DNA from 4 places in the Paenibacillus sp. 4624 genome. Region 1 is predicted to be linked to each of the others. Evidence: predicted binding sites of a transcription regulator. Region 1 holds the regulator's gene; each other region holds the start of a gene.
What was found. The regulator Rex, encoded in region 1, represses fermentation and respiration genes when NADH is low (regulators of the CRP and FNR family bind a similar motif). The targets are predictions, from matches to a motif close to TTGTGAAATATTTCACAA.
Positions count from the first base shown of each region.

Region 2: the regulator Rex is predicted to act here: its motif matches at 2,884-2,901, upstream of ABIE27_RS06615 (formate/nitrite transporter family protein).
Region 3: the regulator Rex is predicted to act here: its motif matches at 2,791-2,808, upstream of nirB (nitrite reductase large subunit NirB).
Region 4: the regulator Rex is predicted to act here: its motif matches at 3,070-3,087, upstream of pflB (formate C-acetyltransferase).

Region 1 covers NZ_JBNDJR010000003.1:68,072-72,268, forward strand. Annotated here, with positions in the region: gene dinG (ATP-dependent DNA helicase DinG) at 1-1,079, shown strand, start outside; gene ABIE27_RS08060 (redox-sensing transcriptional repressor Rex) at 1,298-1,954, shown strand; gene ABIE27_RS08065 (amidohydrolase) at 1,938-3,245, shown strand; gene ABIE27_RS08070 (DUF5590 domain-containing protein) at 3,290-3,820, shown strand; gene ABIE27_RS08075 (hypothetical protein) at 4,147-4,197, shown strand, end outside.
Region 2 covers NZ_JBNDJR010000002.1:515,745-519,941, reverse strand. Annotated here, with positions in the region: gene ABIE27_RS06620 (molybdopterin-containing oxidoreductase family protein) at 1-1,400, opposite strand, end outside; gene ABIE27_RS06615 (formate/nitrite transporter family protein) at 1,941-2,798, opposite strand; gene ABIE27_RS06610 (FAD-dependent oxidoreductase) at 3,056-4,197, opposite strand, start outside.
Region 3 covers NZ_JBNDJR010000001.1:482,225-486,421, reverse strand. Annotated here, with positions in the region: gene ABIE27_RS02195 (M42 family metallopeptidase) at 51-1,124, shown strand; gene ABIE27_RS02190 (hypothetical protein) at 1,318-1,638, shown strand; gene ABIE27_RS02185 (metal-dependent hydrolase) at 1,918-2,625, opposite strand; gene nirB (nitrite reductase large subunit NirB) at 2,895-4,197, shown strand, end outside.
Region 4 covers NZ_JBNDJR010000001.1:929,050-933,246, forward strand. Annotated here, with positions in the region: gene adhE (bifunctional acetaldehyde-CoA/alcohol dehydrogenase) at 1-2,604, shown strand, start outside; gene ABIE27_RS04050 (hypothetical protein) at 2,742-2,888, shown strand; gene pflB (formate C-acetyltransferase) at 3,171-4,197, shown strand, end outside.

The sequences.
Region 1 (4,197 bases):
ATTTGGTGCGCAAGGGTGACAAACTACTGCTCGAAGTAAAAGAAGATCAGGATGATTACCAGTCCGACAGTCTGATTACAGATATCACCGGGCTTTTGAAAGATCTGACAACGATGAAGGAAAATTTAAGATTTTTCATGCGTATGGATGATGCCAAGACCGTGTACTGGATGGAGGCCAGCGGACAGTTCCGTAGTAAGTCACTCCAGTTATACGCTGTTCCGGTGGATGTGAGTGCGCAATTGAAAGAGATGTTTTTCGATAAAAAGAAAAGCGTTGTACTTACATCGGCTACGTTATCGGTGGATAAGTCATTCCAGTTCATGATTGAGCAGCTGGGCCTGCAGGAAGCTGCCGACAATAATCGGCTTCTAACTTCTATGCTGCCTTCTCCATTTAATTATCGGGAACAAGCTTTGTTAGTTATTCCGCGGGATTTCCCGAGTTTGAAGGGGAGTGTAGGTGACGCACACTTTGTACAGATGCTGGTGCATTCTCTTGCCCAGACGGCGATAGCAACCCAAGGACGTATGATGGTACTGTTTACCTCTTACAAAATGCTTCGACAAGTCTACGAGCCGCTGAAAGAAGCTTTGTCCGGGAATGACATCTCGCTGCTGGGGCAGGGTGTTGACAGCGGGAATCGTTCGAAGCTGACCCGACGCTTCCAGGATGCCAAAGCAGCAGTCCTGCTGGGTACGAGCAGTTTCTGGGAAGGCGTAGATATTCCAGGTGAAGCGCTGACCTGTCTTGCGATTGTAAGACTGCCTTTCCAGCCCCCTAACCATCCGCTTCTGGAAGCGAAGAGTGAACTGTTGCAAGAGCAAAAGAAAAATCCATTTATGAAGCTGTCTGTGCCGCAGGCAGTCATTCGCTTTAAGCAGGGGTTCGGCCGACTCGTTCGGACGGGCAAAGATCGCGGGATCGTCATTGTGTATGATACACGAGTGATTGAAGCTTATTACGGCAAGTACTTCCTGTATTCGTTACCGGGACCAAAGATGGAGCATATGCTCACAGAACAGATGGTTCCCCGTATTGCTGAATGGTTGGATCGACCTGCGGAAAATCAAAAATAATTACGATGTACGGCTATAACATTGCATTGTACTTCAACATGGCGTTAAACTTTGGAAAAGACTTCACAAAGTTAGAACAGGGCAGCGCTTATATGAACTTATATTCCTATTAATTCGGGCATTCTGTATGAGGACATGATGCAAGGATCTTGCATGTATACAGAATGCTCATCTTTTCAATATTTATTTAATCGTGGCGATGGTAAGGGGGAGCAAGGATGAAATCGGATAAAATATCAGAAGCGGTAGTACGGCGTCTGCCTGTATATTTGCGTTATTTAAACGAGTTGGTTCAACGTGAGGTGACAACGGTTTCCTCGCAGGAACTGGGACAGCGACTGGATCTGAATCCAGCTCAAATTCGTAAAGATTTAGCGTATTTCGGTGATTTTGGTCGTAAAGGAATCGGGTATGATGTGTCTTACCTGATTGAAAAGATTCGGCACATTTTGAAAATCGATCAGCAAATTAATGTGGCTCTGGTGGGAGCCGGTAATCTCGGACATGCTTTATCGAATTATAATGCTTATTTGAAGGACAATATGAAAATTGTCGCTATTTTTGATGCCTTTGGGCCGAAGATCGGCAGTAAAATTAATAGCCTGACCGTACAACCGATGGAAGAACTTACCGAAGCGGTTCAGAAAGACAACATTCGTATCGGTATCATCACGGTGCCGGACACCGAAGCTCAGAACGTTGCCGATCAACTGATTGAATCGGGCATTGAGGCGATTCTGAATTTTGCGCCAACGATTCTAAAGACGCCTTCACATGTTCGCATTCATCATGCAGACTTTACAACGGATTTGCTCAGTTTGGCTTATTATTTGGAGAATGGGAAGGAAGATGAGCTTGATGACAACAACGAATAAATGGGTAATCCACCATGGTAAATTTGCTGTAAACGAAGGTGCAGATTGGACTGTGGTTCAAGGATATATGGTCGTTGAGAATGATAAGATTGTTCATATTGGTGAGACGCTGCCGGATGGTGACGAGAACCTGCCTAAAGTGGATGGAAAAGGTATGCTCTTCCTGCCGGGTCTGATCAATACGCATGGTCATGCAGCGATGTCTCTGCTTCGGGGTCATGGTGATGATCTGGCACTGCAAGTGTGGCTACAAGAAAAAATGTGGCCAATGGAAGCCAAAATGACTTCTGAGGACGTGTATTGGGGAGCATCCCTTTCGGTGCTTGAGATGTTAAAAGGCGGAACAACAGCTTTCCTGGACATGTATGACCACATGGATCAGGTGGCAAAAGTGGTTGAACAGTCAGGGGCTAGAGCTGCGCTGGCTCGTGGTGTCATTGGACTGTGCTCTGAAGAAGAGCAGATGCGAAAGCTCGAAGAGTCCGCTGCATTTGCGCGTGAATGGAATGGACAGGCGGATGGACGCATCACAACCGTAATCTCTCCGCACGCACCTTACACATGCCCTCCAGATTACATAGAGAAACTTGTTCAGGTTGCGCATGATTTAAACCTGCCTCTTCACACCCACATGTCAGAGACATTGCGTGAAGTGGAGCAGAATGTAACAGATTACGGCTTACGTCCAGTGGCCCATTTGGAGAAGCACGGCTTCTTCTCACGTCCTTCACTTGTAGCACATGCGGTGCATCTGAACGATGAAGAGATTGAGATTTTGGCGCGTCATGATGTGGCTGTATCTCATAATCCAGGCAGTAATTTGAAGCTCGCATCGGGTGTTGCCCGTGTTCCTGCCTTGTTAAAAGCAGGTGTAACTGTATCGCTGGGAACAGACGGACCGGCAAGCAATAACAATCTGGATATGTTTGAGGAAATGAGACTTGCAGCTTTGATCCATAAAGGCGTATCCGGTGACCCAACCGCTGTACCTGCTGGTGAAGCGCTGCTGCTTGGAACAGCTTACGGCGCGAAGTCCGTCTTCCTGAACGATACCGGTGCATTGCAAGTTGGCAAGAAGGCTGATTTTATTGCGCTGAATATTGAACAAGCTCACTTCTATCCGCACACGGATTTGATATCCCATGCCATCTACTCGGCTTCGGCGAAAGATGTTGAACATGTGTGGGTAGATGGAAAACAAGTCGTTAAGCATGGTGAATGTCTGACATTGGATGAAGAGCGCATTTTGCGGGAATCCCAGTTAGCCTTTGATCAATTGCTTGCGCGTTAAGAGGCGACTTCAATGCGCATTTTTAGGGAAAGGAAGTTCAACTCTTGAAGAAAAAAAAGAAGTGGATATGGATATCGCTGCTCATACTCGTTCTGGTCTTGTTTGGACTTCAGCGGTACTACGTCTACGTCACGCAAGATCAGCGTAAGGAAGAAGCATTGGCGATTGAGGCTGCACAGAATCAGTTGGGAATTACGTCACCTGATGAACTTCGAAAGTACGTGTGGGGCGAAAAGAGTGGCGCTGACAACATCTACTGGACGATGACAGCCAAAAACAAAGATAATCAGGACATCATGGTCTGGGTCAAGTTTGATAATAACAATCAGCCTGTCCAAGGCGCTGCAGGTGTGCATAGTGAGTTATTGCAGAATGGCATGTCCGAAACGCAGATTCGCAATCGTTTCAGCTCTGACGTGCCAGACGGTGAGATCAAACGCATCATGCCTGGTGTTGTGAACAATATATACGTGTGGCAAGTGTATTATAACGATGACACGCATAACTATTATCGTTTCTACCGATTTAGCAATGGAGAGCAGGTAGATTTGGTATATACGTTACCGAACAGCTAACCTCGTCATCACTCTGGTATGATCAATAGAACGGTCAATTCAAATTCGTTTCAACATAATAATAAGCAAAAAAACCGGCAGACGGGATACCGACTGAACCGGTTTTTTCGCATTCCAACCATCGAATGAAATTAAAATAGTTAAAATTATTATTTTATTCATATTTTCGCCTTCGAAATTGTATATACGATGTGATATACTCAGATATGTACTGAAGTTAACGAAAAACGCAAACAAATCTGCAATAAACGTTGCAGACCATCTTGTACAGCTAAATATATAAGCCTGTAGATTAAGGACGGGCTCATTTTGGGAGGGTAATTCATTTGAAGCTGAAAGTATTGCCTATTGTTCTAACTGCCGTTGTTTCTGCCGTC
Region 2 (4,197 bases), on a different contig from region 1:
AGTAGCGAGAACAGTTCTACATTGCTTTTGCTCTCGCCGATTGGCGCGATCACCGGCTCTTGTAGCTGGACATACTGATGCCAGTAGGACAAGTAGAGGTCTGTTGCTTCAAAAGAAGAGGTGGCCGGCAACACAATATCTGCATATTTCGCCGTATCGGTCATGAACAGGTCATGAACCACCGTAAACAGATCTTCCCGTGCAAAACCTCGCTCCACTCGTTCCGTATCCGGTGCTACCACCAGCGGATTGCTGCAATAGACCAACATGGCTCGGATCGGTTGCTCTGCTTCCAGCAGTGCTTCGCCAATCCGGTTCATGTTTACGACCCGCGGCTCGGCATGTTGCCTTAGATCAGGCCGCTCCAGCGCGTCACCGTTAGTGCTCGCGTAGCTGTTCGTACGAACGGCACCGCCGCCGTGCTTCAGCCACTGCCCTGTAATTGCAGGCAAGCAGGCGATGCTGCGCACGTTCATGCCCCCATTGTCATGATGCTGCAAGCCATTGCCAATGTGAATATGAGCAGCCTGCGCTCCCCCGTAGAGCTGTGCCAGCTCCACAATCGTTTCTTCAGGCACGCCTGTAATACGTGCTACGCGATCCGGGGTGTAACTACGCACATGCTCGCGTAGCGCTTCGTGTCCCACGGTATATTTTTGCATAAACGCTTCGTTCGTTAGTCCTTGCTCAAACAGCACATGCATCATGCCCAATGCCAGTGCACTGTCCGTACCCGGATAGAGCGGAATAAACCAGTCTGCCCATTGCGCCGTACGATTGCGATGAACGTCAATGACAACGATTTTGGCACCATTCTTGCGGGCCTTCTCCGCGAGCACAACCTGATGCATATTGGTGCTGACAATGTTCCCACCCCACACCACAATCAGATCTGCATGCTCTGTATCCTCAGGCAACGTGCCGTGGTTAGCTCCCATCGTATATTTCCAGCCCGTATTACCGGCAGCATTACATATCGTTTGCTCCAGCATACTTGCGCCAAGCGCATTGAAGAAACGCCGATCCATGCCGTCTACGCCGAGCACACCCATATTTCCGTAAAAACTATAAGGGAGAATGCTCTCCGGTCCATATGTTGCAGACAAGTCTTTAAACTTCCCCGTAATTTCCTGAATGGCTTCGTCCCAGCTGATACGCTCGAACTTGCCTTCACCTTTGGCGCCGACACGCCGCATCGGATATTGAAGACGCCCCGGATGATACACCCGCTCCGTCATATTTCGAACTTTATTACAGATCGCGCCCTTCGTAATCGGGTGATCCGGATTACCCGTGACCTTCGTAATTTTACCGTTTTCTTTATGTAATAGCAGACCACATGTGTCTGGACAATCGAGCGGGCATACCGCTGGAAATACACCATTCTCCTGTTCAATCATCATTGGGCTCCCCCTCTTTCAATAGCTATCCCTATATCATATCCCGCTCAGGGTTATAACGTAAAGAGAACAGAATAAATCGGCAAGATCTTCATCATTGCTGCGTAGCACATTGTGTGCAAACCGATCATTCCATTCAAAAATTCTAATTTCGAAAAAAGTTTGTTGCCTATGATTCATTCTCTGAACCCGGGGGTAAATTAAGAACAAGGCATTAGGCTGGTGTTTCCCCACTTCCTCCTCATGCCATATCATGGACCACTCCCGAAATTCGCCATGCTCAGGTTTCGTTCCCCCGAACCTTGTCATGGCGAATTTAATTTTGGGCAAAAAAAAGATGACCCCATCTCACCTCCCCACGACCAAACCTGTCGCGAAGCGATATGAATGCATCATCTCACTTCATTATTTCTATATTCTTATCTGATAACTCCCCGTATCCCAACTTGATTTCACGAGCCAGTTTATTTTCTCACATTCTGACTATTTATTCTGCGAATACAATGCTAGGATGCTCCTAAGTGTCGACCCTGCCATGAGTTACGCCTGTTTACTCCACATCGCTCTGCTTTCTGCTTCCACAGGAGAAACCATAGCAGGAACAACCGTCTCCGGCTTGACCGCTTGCTCTGTTTTACGCAGATATACCATCCAATATGCAGCCGCTACGAACAACGCTCCACCCGTCAAATTACCCAGCCAAACCGGGATGAAATTCATAACATATTGCCCCCAGGAATAGTGCCCCTCAAAGATCGCCGCTGGAATTAGAAACATGTTGGCCACAACGTGCTGAAAGCCGATAGCCACAAACGCCATCGTTGGAAACCAAATGCCCAGAATTTTACCGCTCATCGTATCGGCTGCATAAGACAGCCAGACAGCTAGCGCCACCAGCCAGTTACATCCTATGCCTGAGATAAAAGCCTGCAGGAAGCTATCATGCAATTTATGTCCTGCCATATCGACCACTTTGGTCAGGTATACACCATCTGCGGTAAGCCCAAGGACATGACCAAAGAAAAATGCCACAAACAGGGCACCGAGCAGGTTGCCCACCGTCACAAGTAGCAGGTTCTTCAACATAGTGGCTGGAGAGATTTTACGTGTGATTGCAGCGAGCGGTACAGCCATCATATTACCCGTCAGCAATTCTCCGCCGCCAATCAAGACCAGAATCAGACCTACCGGGAACACTGCCGCTCCGATAAATGTTGCAATGCTTCCCCACTCCGCTGGTGCAGATGCAATTACGCGAATATCCAGCAGAAACCCAAGCGCAATAAAGGCTCCCGCAAGGAAACCAAGAATGAGCACAGAAGAAACCGGGTTCTGTGCTTTCTTAACACCAGCCTGTGCCGTATATTGTGCAACCTCTAAAGGCGTTTTGGCCGCCATATGTCATCTCTCCTTTGTCTTCGGTCGGTTCGCAGATCATTGAATTCATCTATGGTTTTATTGTATCTCGGTCTTGTTGAAAACTTTGTGCAAATAATCACAAATCAACGCAAGAAGATGATCTCATTTTCCACTTAGACCATCAAAAAGAAGACTGACGATAAGATCGTCAGCCTTCTTTCTGTCTTTATTTTATGATGTACCGAATGCTATATCGTTGCTAACCGCCTAAGTTGTAGATGACTTACCTCACCCATTTACACCAGTTCAGGCGCTTTAACCTCTACTGGAGGCAGGGCTTGCAGGCCTGCTGTGTTCAGGAAATTCCAAGGTTTGTTGTAGTGGGGTTGGAAGAAGAAGTCAATAAACGCCAGCTCATCCACGGTCATGTTGTTCTGAATACAAACCGAGATCGTATTGATCGACTGCGTCAAATCCACTTGTGACATCACTTGTGCACCAACAATCCGGCGAGTCGCTTGTTCGTAGACCACTTTAAGCAGCAGTTTCTCAGCCGTTGGCATGAATTCAGGGCGGTAGCTGTCTTCCAGAACAACCGATTCAACAACAAGCCCCTCTTCTTTCGCGGACATTTCGGTCATCCCTGTTCCTGCAATATTTTGCTCATAAATTTTGATACCCGATGTGCCCTGTGTTCCCATATAAGGTGTCGTTGGACGAACCAGGTTTCGCGCTACGAGTGTACCCATCCGCACGGCGTTTGTTGCCAGTGGAATGTAAGCCGCTTTGCCGGTAGGATTGTAGTGGATCGCACAGCTGTCGCCTGCAGCAAAGACATCTTCCTGACTGGTTTGCATGTATTTATCGACGATGATTGCGCCGTTTGGCAACATATCTACTTGACCTTTAAGTAGCTCTGTATTCGGGCGGAATCCGATGCAGAGAATGACCAAGTCCGTTTCAAATTCCCCCTTGGATGTGATGACTTTGGTTACCTTGCCGTTCTCGCCCGTAAATTTCTGTACGGTTTGACCAAGCGCTAATTTAATGCCTTTATTCGTGAGCGTATCTTCAATACCATCTGTAAATTCAGGATCAAGGTATTTGTTCAAAATACGATCCACACTGTCGATCAGCGTCACTTCTTTACCGTTCATCTGGAATGCCTCGACCAGTTCCACACCGATGTAACCTGCGCCGACTACAGTAACGCGTTTCGCATCTTTCGCTTTTTCGATAATAGTATTGGAGTGATTGTAGTTTTTGCAAAGCAGGATGTTATCCATGTTGATGCCTTCCAGCTTCGGTACAACAGGCCATGAACCTGTAGTCACGATCAGTTTATCAAATGTATCTTCAAATTCTTCCCCGGTTTGCAGATTTTTAGCCCGCAAGGTGTGGCCTTTTGCATCTACTGCTGTAACTTCGTGAAGCATCT
Region 3 (4,197 bases), on a different contig from region 1:
ACCGTTTTACTGTGACCTGATATACATATCAACAGAGGAGTTGTTAACACATGAATGAAAAAACGTTGGACATGTTTCGCACATTAACGGAATTCCCTTCCGCCTCCGGCTTCGAACGTGAACTGCGCGGCTGGATGAAGGAGCAACTGTCCGCATATACCGATGAATTTGTACAAGATCGCTTGGGTAGTCTCTTTGGTGTTCTTCGCGGGGATGAATCCGGCCCGAAAGTCATGGTCGCTGGACATTTTGACGAAGTCGGCTTTATGACAACAGGCATTACGGAAACGGGTATGATCAAATTCCGTCCACTTGGTGGATGGTGGAGTCAAGCTGTGCTTTCGCAGCGTCTTCAGATTATTACTCCGGAGCGCCGGATTACAGGTGTTGTCGGCTCTACGCCTACACACTTGCTGGATGAATCCCAGCGAAGCAAGCCGGTAGACTTGAATTCAATGTATCTGGACATTGGCGCAGATGATCGTGCGGAAGCAGAATCATGGGGAATTCATCCCGGAATGCAGATCGTACCGCTCTGTGAATTCACACCGATGGCAAACCCTAAGAAAATTATGGCCAAAGCCTGGGATAACCGTTATGGTGTCGGTCTGGCTCTTGAACTGGTGGAAGAACTGCATAAAGAGAAGTTACCGAATATCCTCTATTCCGGTGCAACGGTTCAGGAGGAATTGGGACTGCGCGGAGCACGTACAGCAGCCAACCTTATTCAACCAGACATTTTCTTTGCTCTGGACTGTAGTGCGGCTAATGACATGACGGGTGACAAACAATCCTTTGGTCATATCGGTCAAGGTGCATTGCTTCGCATCTTTGACCCAGGAATGTTCACGCATCGTGGAATGGTGGAGTATGTTAAGGATACTGCTGCTTCCAATAAGATCAAGACGCAATACTTCATCTCGCCGGGCGGTACGGACGCAGGTCAGGTTCACTTGAGTGGTATTGGTGTACCTTCTACCGTAATTGGCATCTGCGGCCGATATATTCACACCTCATCTTCCATTATTCATACGGATGATTACGATGCGGCTAAAGAATTAATTGTGAAGCTCGTGAAAGGTCTCGATCGTTCAACGATGGAAACCATTATTAATAACGCTTGATTTAAGCATAAGTCAACGGTATAAAGCTTCAAACCATAGAGATATCCTTTTTCGGGGTATCTCTTTTTCTATCGATCAAATAAATAAATGGATCGTTTGAACATGTTGAGCACGAGATACATAAGATAGGATACTGGAAGGTTAGTTAACTAAAGATGAAGAACCAACACATCAAACAGCGGGGGACCTTTGTATGGCAATGGGAAGGAACGGAAAATCAAATAAAGGTTCCAGAAAAACTAATGCCGCAAACACCCTTCTGAGTGGCAATTTAAAAGGAAAAAAACTTGAACTGATTGTTGCCGCATTATTGGTTAGCGGGAAATTAAGAGTGGATGCAGTCACGCTGTTTAGAGAAGCCACATTAGTTGTAGAATTAGTGGGCCAGTATAAAACACTCCAAAAGGTTGAACCTTCTAATTCAGATAAACTAGTCCAATTTTTGGATGAAACGGGCCGAGATATGACTCTAAACGATGTAATTCAGGCTTTTCAGCAACGTATAAATTCCTAAATGCCAAGCATGAAAAGAGGTGGCTGTGATGTCTGAGTTTGATGGAGTCGGTTTTGCCGAAATGCTAATTGTACTTATTCTTATTGTTTTGTTAGCATTTGGTTCTACAGATATCGATACACTTAGCGGTACACCTACGAAAGTCTAAATTACTTGTTTCTTGATATGTAACCAACAACAGCGATTCTGAGGCAATGGCGGCTTAGCGCGACCATTCAAGTTACGCTCTTGATTTTTAGAACGCCAGTCCATAAAAATGGGCTGGCGTTTGTGGTTGTCCTACAGAAATAAAGGCGAGAACGCAAACCAAGCCAAAATCAGTGTCAGGATCACGCAGACATTTTCTACAACTGCTCCATGTTTAGTTCCCGTACTCATCAGATTTGCACGAATACGCAGCTTTAATGGCGGCAATGGACGAATCCCCCGATTAGTCAAGGAATCGGCAAGCAGATGAAGAGCATAAGCGGAACCTCCAGCGACCCAAATTTCTGGGCCTTGTTGCTGCGTTGTACTGTACAGTAAACCCGTCCAAACAGCTGTTCCGTACAAGGTATGCGTTAATCCCCTGTGTGTAAGTGTCGTGCACAACATAAGCAGGCTACCTGCAATCAAATTCCACGGAGCAAAAGCATGACCATAGAAGACCAAGCCCAGTCCAATGGCAAACATTAATACTTTACGAAGTGATCGCGAAGGCAGGAACGACACAAGCCCAATGAATACAGCAAGCAGCAGATTCCACGGTTTGGCCGGAACGTAAAAATACACAAACACAGCCGCAGGCAAAAGAATGGTCTGCAGCAGTCGAATCAAACTGCTCGGCAATGCTTTCGATACCAGCAATGAATTAGGCTCATCAATATCTGGCAGCAACGAGCCTATTAGTGCGACTGTTACAGCCGGTGCAGTAACCTGCATTCCAAGGAGCTGCAACACTGAAAGTGAAACGCCTGTCCCGATAATAAGGTGGGATCTTCCCATCATGATGCAAAAACGTCCTTTCGAGAAAATAGGGAACGTAACCGACCCCAATCTGATCATACCTCGAAAGAAAAACAAGAACAATAGTTCGTATTTCTTATTTCCGAAAAATATTTTTCATTCGTGATGCTCATCACACTTATTTTAATATGAATGATCTATCGTAATTAGTGAAATTAATCACATTTAGTTCGAGTTAGTCGTTGTATAATTCAAATATAAGCCATTAAAAATGTTGGTAAATGCACAGGTTTACCCAAGGAGGCATTCACATGAACGGAAATAAAGAAAGACTAGTTGTCATTGGTAACGGGATGGCCGGAATCAGCACGGTAGAGCAAATTCTAAAATTAACTTCGCGTTTTGATATTACGGTTTTTGGTACAGAGCCTTATCCCAACTACAATCGTATTATGTTGTCCTATGTCCTGGAAGGCAGTAAAACGCTGGATGACATTGTCCTTAACGATCTTCACTGGTACAAGGACTATGGAATCACGCTTCACACAGGCACAACCGTTGCCCGCATTGATGCGGAGACTCGTGAAGTTGTAACAGAAGATGGTCACCGTACTCCGTATGACAAAGTTATTATCGCAACAGGTTCAAGTTCTTTTATCCTCCCTGTACCCGGACATGACAAGCAAGGTGTCGTTGGGTTCCGTGATATCGCCGATTGCAATATCATGCTGGAAGCAGCAAAAGCATACAAAAAAGCAGCTGTCATCGGGGGCGGACTGCTGGGTTTGGAGGCTGCTAAAGGACTTGTCCAACTCGGCATGGATGTTACCGTTGTGCATTTGATGGATGATCTGATGGAGCGCCAACTCGATCCACAGGCTTCTGCGATGTTGAAAGCGGAACTGGAACGTCAGGGAATTAAATTCAAAATGGGAGCACAAACCTCCGAACTGCTAGGTGGAGACCGGGTTGAAGGCATTCGTTTTGCCGACGATTCTGTGCTGAATGTAGATTTTGTAGTGATGGCAGTTGGTATTAAACCGAATACATCTGTGGCCCGCGAGAGCGGTATGGAAGTCAATCGAGGGATCATCGTGGATGACTACATGCAGACCTCCCTGAAAGATGTCTACTCTGTCGGGGAATGTAACGAACATCGCGGGGTATGTTACGGACTTGTGGCTCCTCTCTTTGAGCAAGGCATGATTCTTGCCAAACATATTTGCGGCGTGGAGACTGCTCCGTATGAAGGCTCGGTTGTATCTACGAAATTGAAAATTTCGGGTGTAGACGTCTTCTCTACTGGCGAATTCATTGACAGCCCTGAACATACCGTGATTTCACAGAAAGATGACTGGAAACGTACTTACAAAAAAATCCTGCTTCGAGACAACAAAATGGTAGGTGCTGTACTCTTTGGTGACATTACGGATTCCGCTGAGCTGCAGAAACTGATCAAGAACCAGACTGAAATGACAGATGAATTGTACAGTTCACTTATGGGTACAGGCTGCGGCGGTCACAAAAAAACGACATCAGTTGAAACGATGCCGGAAGATGAAATCGTTTGTGGATGTAACGGCGTAACCAAAGGTGCTATCGTAGATGTCATTA
Region 4 (4,197 bases), on a different contig from region 1:
AAGAATGAAGTCGCCCCAACAAAAGAACCGACAGCAGGTCAGTATATTCAAACGTTAATCGACAAAGCAAACAAAGCACATGCAGCATTCATGTCCATGGATCAGCAGCAAATTGACCGGATTGTGCAGGCTATGGCGCTTGCGGGACTGGATAAACATATGATGCTCGCCAAAATGGCCGTGGAAGAAACGGGACGCGGTGTATATGAAGATAAAATTATTAAAAATATATTCGCAACGGAGTATGTTTATAACAGCATTAAATACGAAAAAACAGTAGGCGTTATTGAAGACAATGAGTACGACAGCTTTCAGAAAATTGCGGAGCCCGTTGGTATCATCATGGGGATTACTCCAGTAACCAACCCGACATCAACAACGATGTTTAAAGCACTGATTGCCATCAAAACACGTAACCCGATCATCTTTGGTTTCCACCCTTCCGCACAGAACTGTAGCCGCGAGGCCGCAAAAATTCTGCTTGAAGCCGCTGTGAAAAACGGTGCTCCAGCTGACTGTATCCAATGGATTGATGATCCATCCATGGATCGTACCAACGCATTAATGAACCACAATGATGTTGCTCTCATCCTGGCGACAGGCGGATCAGCGATGGTGCGGGCAGCGTACAGCTGTGGTAAACCGGCACTGGGCGTAGGACCAGGTAACGTGCCTTGCTTTATTGAGAAAAGTGCAGATATCAACCAGGCGGTAACGGATTTGATTCTGTCGAAGTCTTTCGATAACGGGATGATCTGTGCGTCCGAACAAGCGGTCATCATTGAAGAACCCATCTTCGACCAAGTGAAAAAGAAAATGATCACGAACGGCTGTTACTTTGTGAACAAAGAGGAAGCTGCCAAATTGACAGCAGGTGCAATCAACGCAGAAAAATGTGCAGTTAACCCAACCATTGTAGGTCAGTCCGCTGTGAACATTGCTAAAATGTGCGGCATCGAAGTACCTGCAGGCACTAAGATTTTGGTAGCCGAGATTGAAGGCGTAGGCACCAAATTCCCATTGTCCGCCGAGAAACTGAGTCCGGTGCTGGCATGTTACAAAGTTAAATCCGCAAAAGATGGTATTGAGCGTGCGGCAGAAGTGGTTGCTTTTGGCGGAATGGGTCACTCCTCCGTTATCCACTCGAACAATGAAGAAGTGATCAACCAATTTGCGGATCGCCTGCAAACGGGACGGATTATCGTAAACTCACCTTCCACACATGGTGCGATCGGGGATATCTACAATACGAATATGCCATCACTGACACTGGGTTGTGGATCGTACGGACGTAACTCAACATCTTCTAACGTAACTGCTGTGAACCTAATCAATGTGAAAAGGGTGGCTCGCCGTACCGTGAATATGCAATGGTTCAAAGTGCCGAACAAAGTCTACTTCGAAAAAGGGGCAACACAGTATCTCGCCAAAATGCCGGACATTACTCGCGTAGCAATCATTACGGATGCCGTGATGGTCAAACTCGGATATGTAGAAAAAGTAGAGCATTACCTGCGTCAACGTCAGACACCGGTAGCCATTGAAGTCTTCTCTGAAGTTGAGCCAGATCCATCAACAACAACAGTAGACCGTGGTACAGCGATGATGGAACGCTTCCAGCCAGACTGCATTATTGCACTCGGCGGTGGATCGCCAATGGATGCTGCCAAAGCGATGTGGCTGTTCTATGAATATCCAGATACAGATTTTAACAACCTGAAACAAAAATTCATGGATATTCGTAAACGGATTTACAAATATCCAAGACTCGGTTCAAAAGCAAAATTCGTAGCCATCCCGACAACATCGGGTACAGGTTCGGAAGTCACATCGTTTGCGGTAATTACGGATAAAGAGCATGGCAACACCAAATATCCGCTGGCTGACTATGAATTGACACCAGACGTAGCGATTGTTGACCCTGAGTTTGTATACAGTTTGCCAAGAACCGCAGTTGCCGATACCGGTATGGACGTACTGACTCACGCCATTGAAGCATATGTATCCGTAATGGCCAATGACTACACAGACGGTCTGGCAATCAAAGCGATCCAACTGGTGTTCCAATATCTGGAGCAATCCGCATTACAGGGCGACAAACTGGCACGCGAGAAAATGCACAATGCTTCGACGATTGCCGGTATGGCGTTTGCCAACGCGTTCCTGGGCATTAACCACAGTTTGGCGCATAAATGGGGCGGTCAATATCACACCGCACACGGACGCACCAATGCGATCCTGATGCCACACGTCATTCGCTACAATGCGAAAAAACCGACGAAATTTGCATCGTTCCCGAAATATTCGCACTTTGTGGCAGATGAGCGGTACGCCGAAATCGCACGCATTCTTGGATTGCCAGCACGGACAACCGAAGAAGGCGTGAACAGCTTGATCAAAGCGATCCGTGATCTGAACAAAAAACTGGGCATCGAAGAATCGTTCCAGGAAATCGGATTTGACGCGAAAGACTTCGAATCGCGTGTAGATTACTTGGCAGATCGCGCCTTCGAAGACCAATGTACAACAGCGAATCCAAAACTGCCGCTTGTAACTGAACTGGCCGATGTGTACCGCAACGCTTTCTATGGGAAGTTTGAATAAAAAACAGCATAAATAATAAATAACCATTTCAGGTTGTGGCAAGTGATTCAGGGGTTCTCCATATTGGGGAGCCCCGATTGCCGTATCGTTAAGGAAAAGGAAGCAGAGAAACAGGAAAGGAGGTGGGAAAGAGGTAGGTGAAGCAGAGAGGGCAGAAAAACGGAGAGGCGAAGCGTTCGCTTGAAAGCTTTCTGAAAGAAAGCTACATCGGAAGCATACGCTTATCACCGGATTTTCACTTTGGAAAAGTGGATCGAAAAAATCCGGGGATAACAGCGATCTGAAGTGGTTCTGCCCGCGGAGTGGTCAAGGGGTGAACAACCCTCGTATCGTGCAATAAGACAACGTCCATAGTTTGTGACAAAAATCACAGATGATGAAACCAGCTCGACGTATACTGAAAATGTAAAGAAAACAATCATTCCGCGGTTCCGGTTCCCAACTAGAGAAAAAGTGTTCCGGCTCATGTGAAACAATTCACATCAATCGCGGATCTGGACATCTGATGATACGTGTACTGCAACAATGTGATGTGTCCAGAAATCCAAAAAAGCGGAGGGATTAAGATGTCGGTGATCGAAAAAGATGTCAAACAACAAACAGGCTGGAGAAACTTTACTAAAGGAACTTGGACCAAGACCGTAGATGTGAATAATTTTCTGGTACACAATCTGTCTCCATATTACGGGGATGAAGCTTTCCTCGCAGGCGCTACCCAGAATACCAAAGAATTGTGGGATATCGTATCGGACCTGACTAAAAAAGAACGCGATAATGGCGGCGTGCTTGATGTGGATGTAAACACACCTTCTACCATTACATCACACCAACCGGGTTATCTGGATCAGTCGAAAGAGCAGATTGTCGGAGTTCAGACAGACGCTCCATTCAGACGTTCCATTCAGCCATTCGGCGGAATTCGTATGATGATTGATGCTTGTGAAGCATATGGTTTTGAAATGCCTCAAGGTGTCATTGATATATTTACAAACATTCGTAAAACGCATAACCAAGGTGTATTTGATGCTTACACAGCAGAGATGCGTGCAGCACGTAAAGCCGGTATTATCACAGGTTTGCCAGATGCTTACGGCCGTGGCCGGATCATCGGTGACTATCGCCGGGTTGCTTTGTACGGGGTAGACTTCCTGATTCGTAACAAAAAAGGTGAACTCAATGCACTGGAAGTCGACGTGATTGATGAAGATGTCATTCGTTTGCGCGAAGAGTTGTCCGAACAGATTCGTGCACTGCAAGAACTGAAACAACTGGGTGAGATGCATGGCTTCGATATTTCATTACCAGCAACTACGGCTAAAGAAGCATTCCAGTGGCTGTATTTCGGTTACCTCGCAGCGATTAAAGAACAGAATGGTGCTGCAATGTCCCTTGGACGTGTATCTTCCTTCCTGGATATCTACATTGAACGTGATCTGCAAGAAGGTATCTTGACAGAAGAACAAGCACAAGAATTAGTTGACCACTTTGTCATGAAACTGCGGATTGTCAAATTCCTGCGCACGCCGGATTACAACGAATTGTTCAGTGGTGACCCAACGTGGGTAACGGAGTCCATCGGCGGAATGTCCGTTA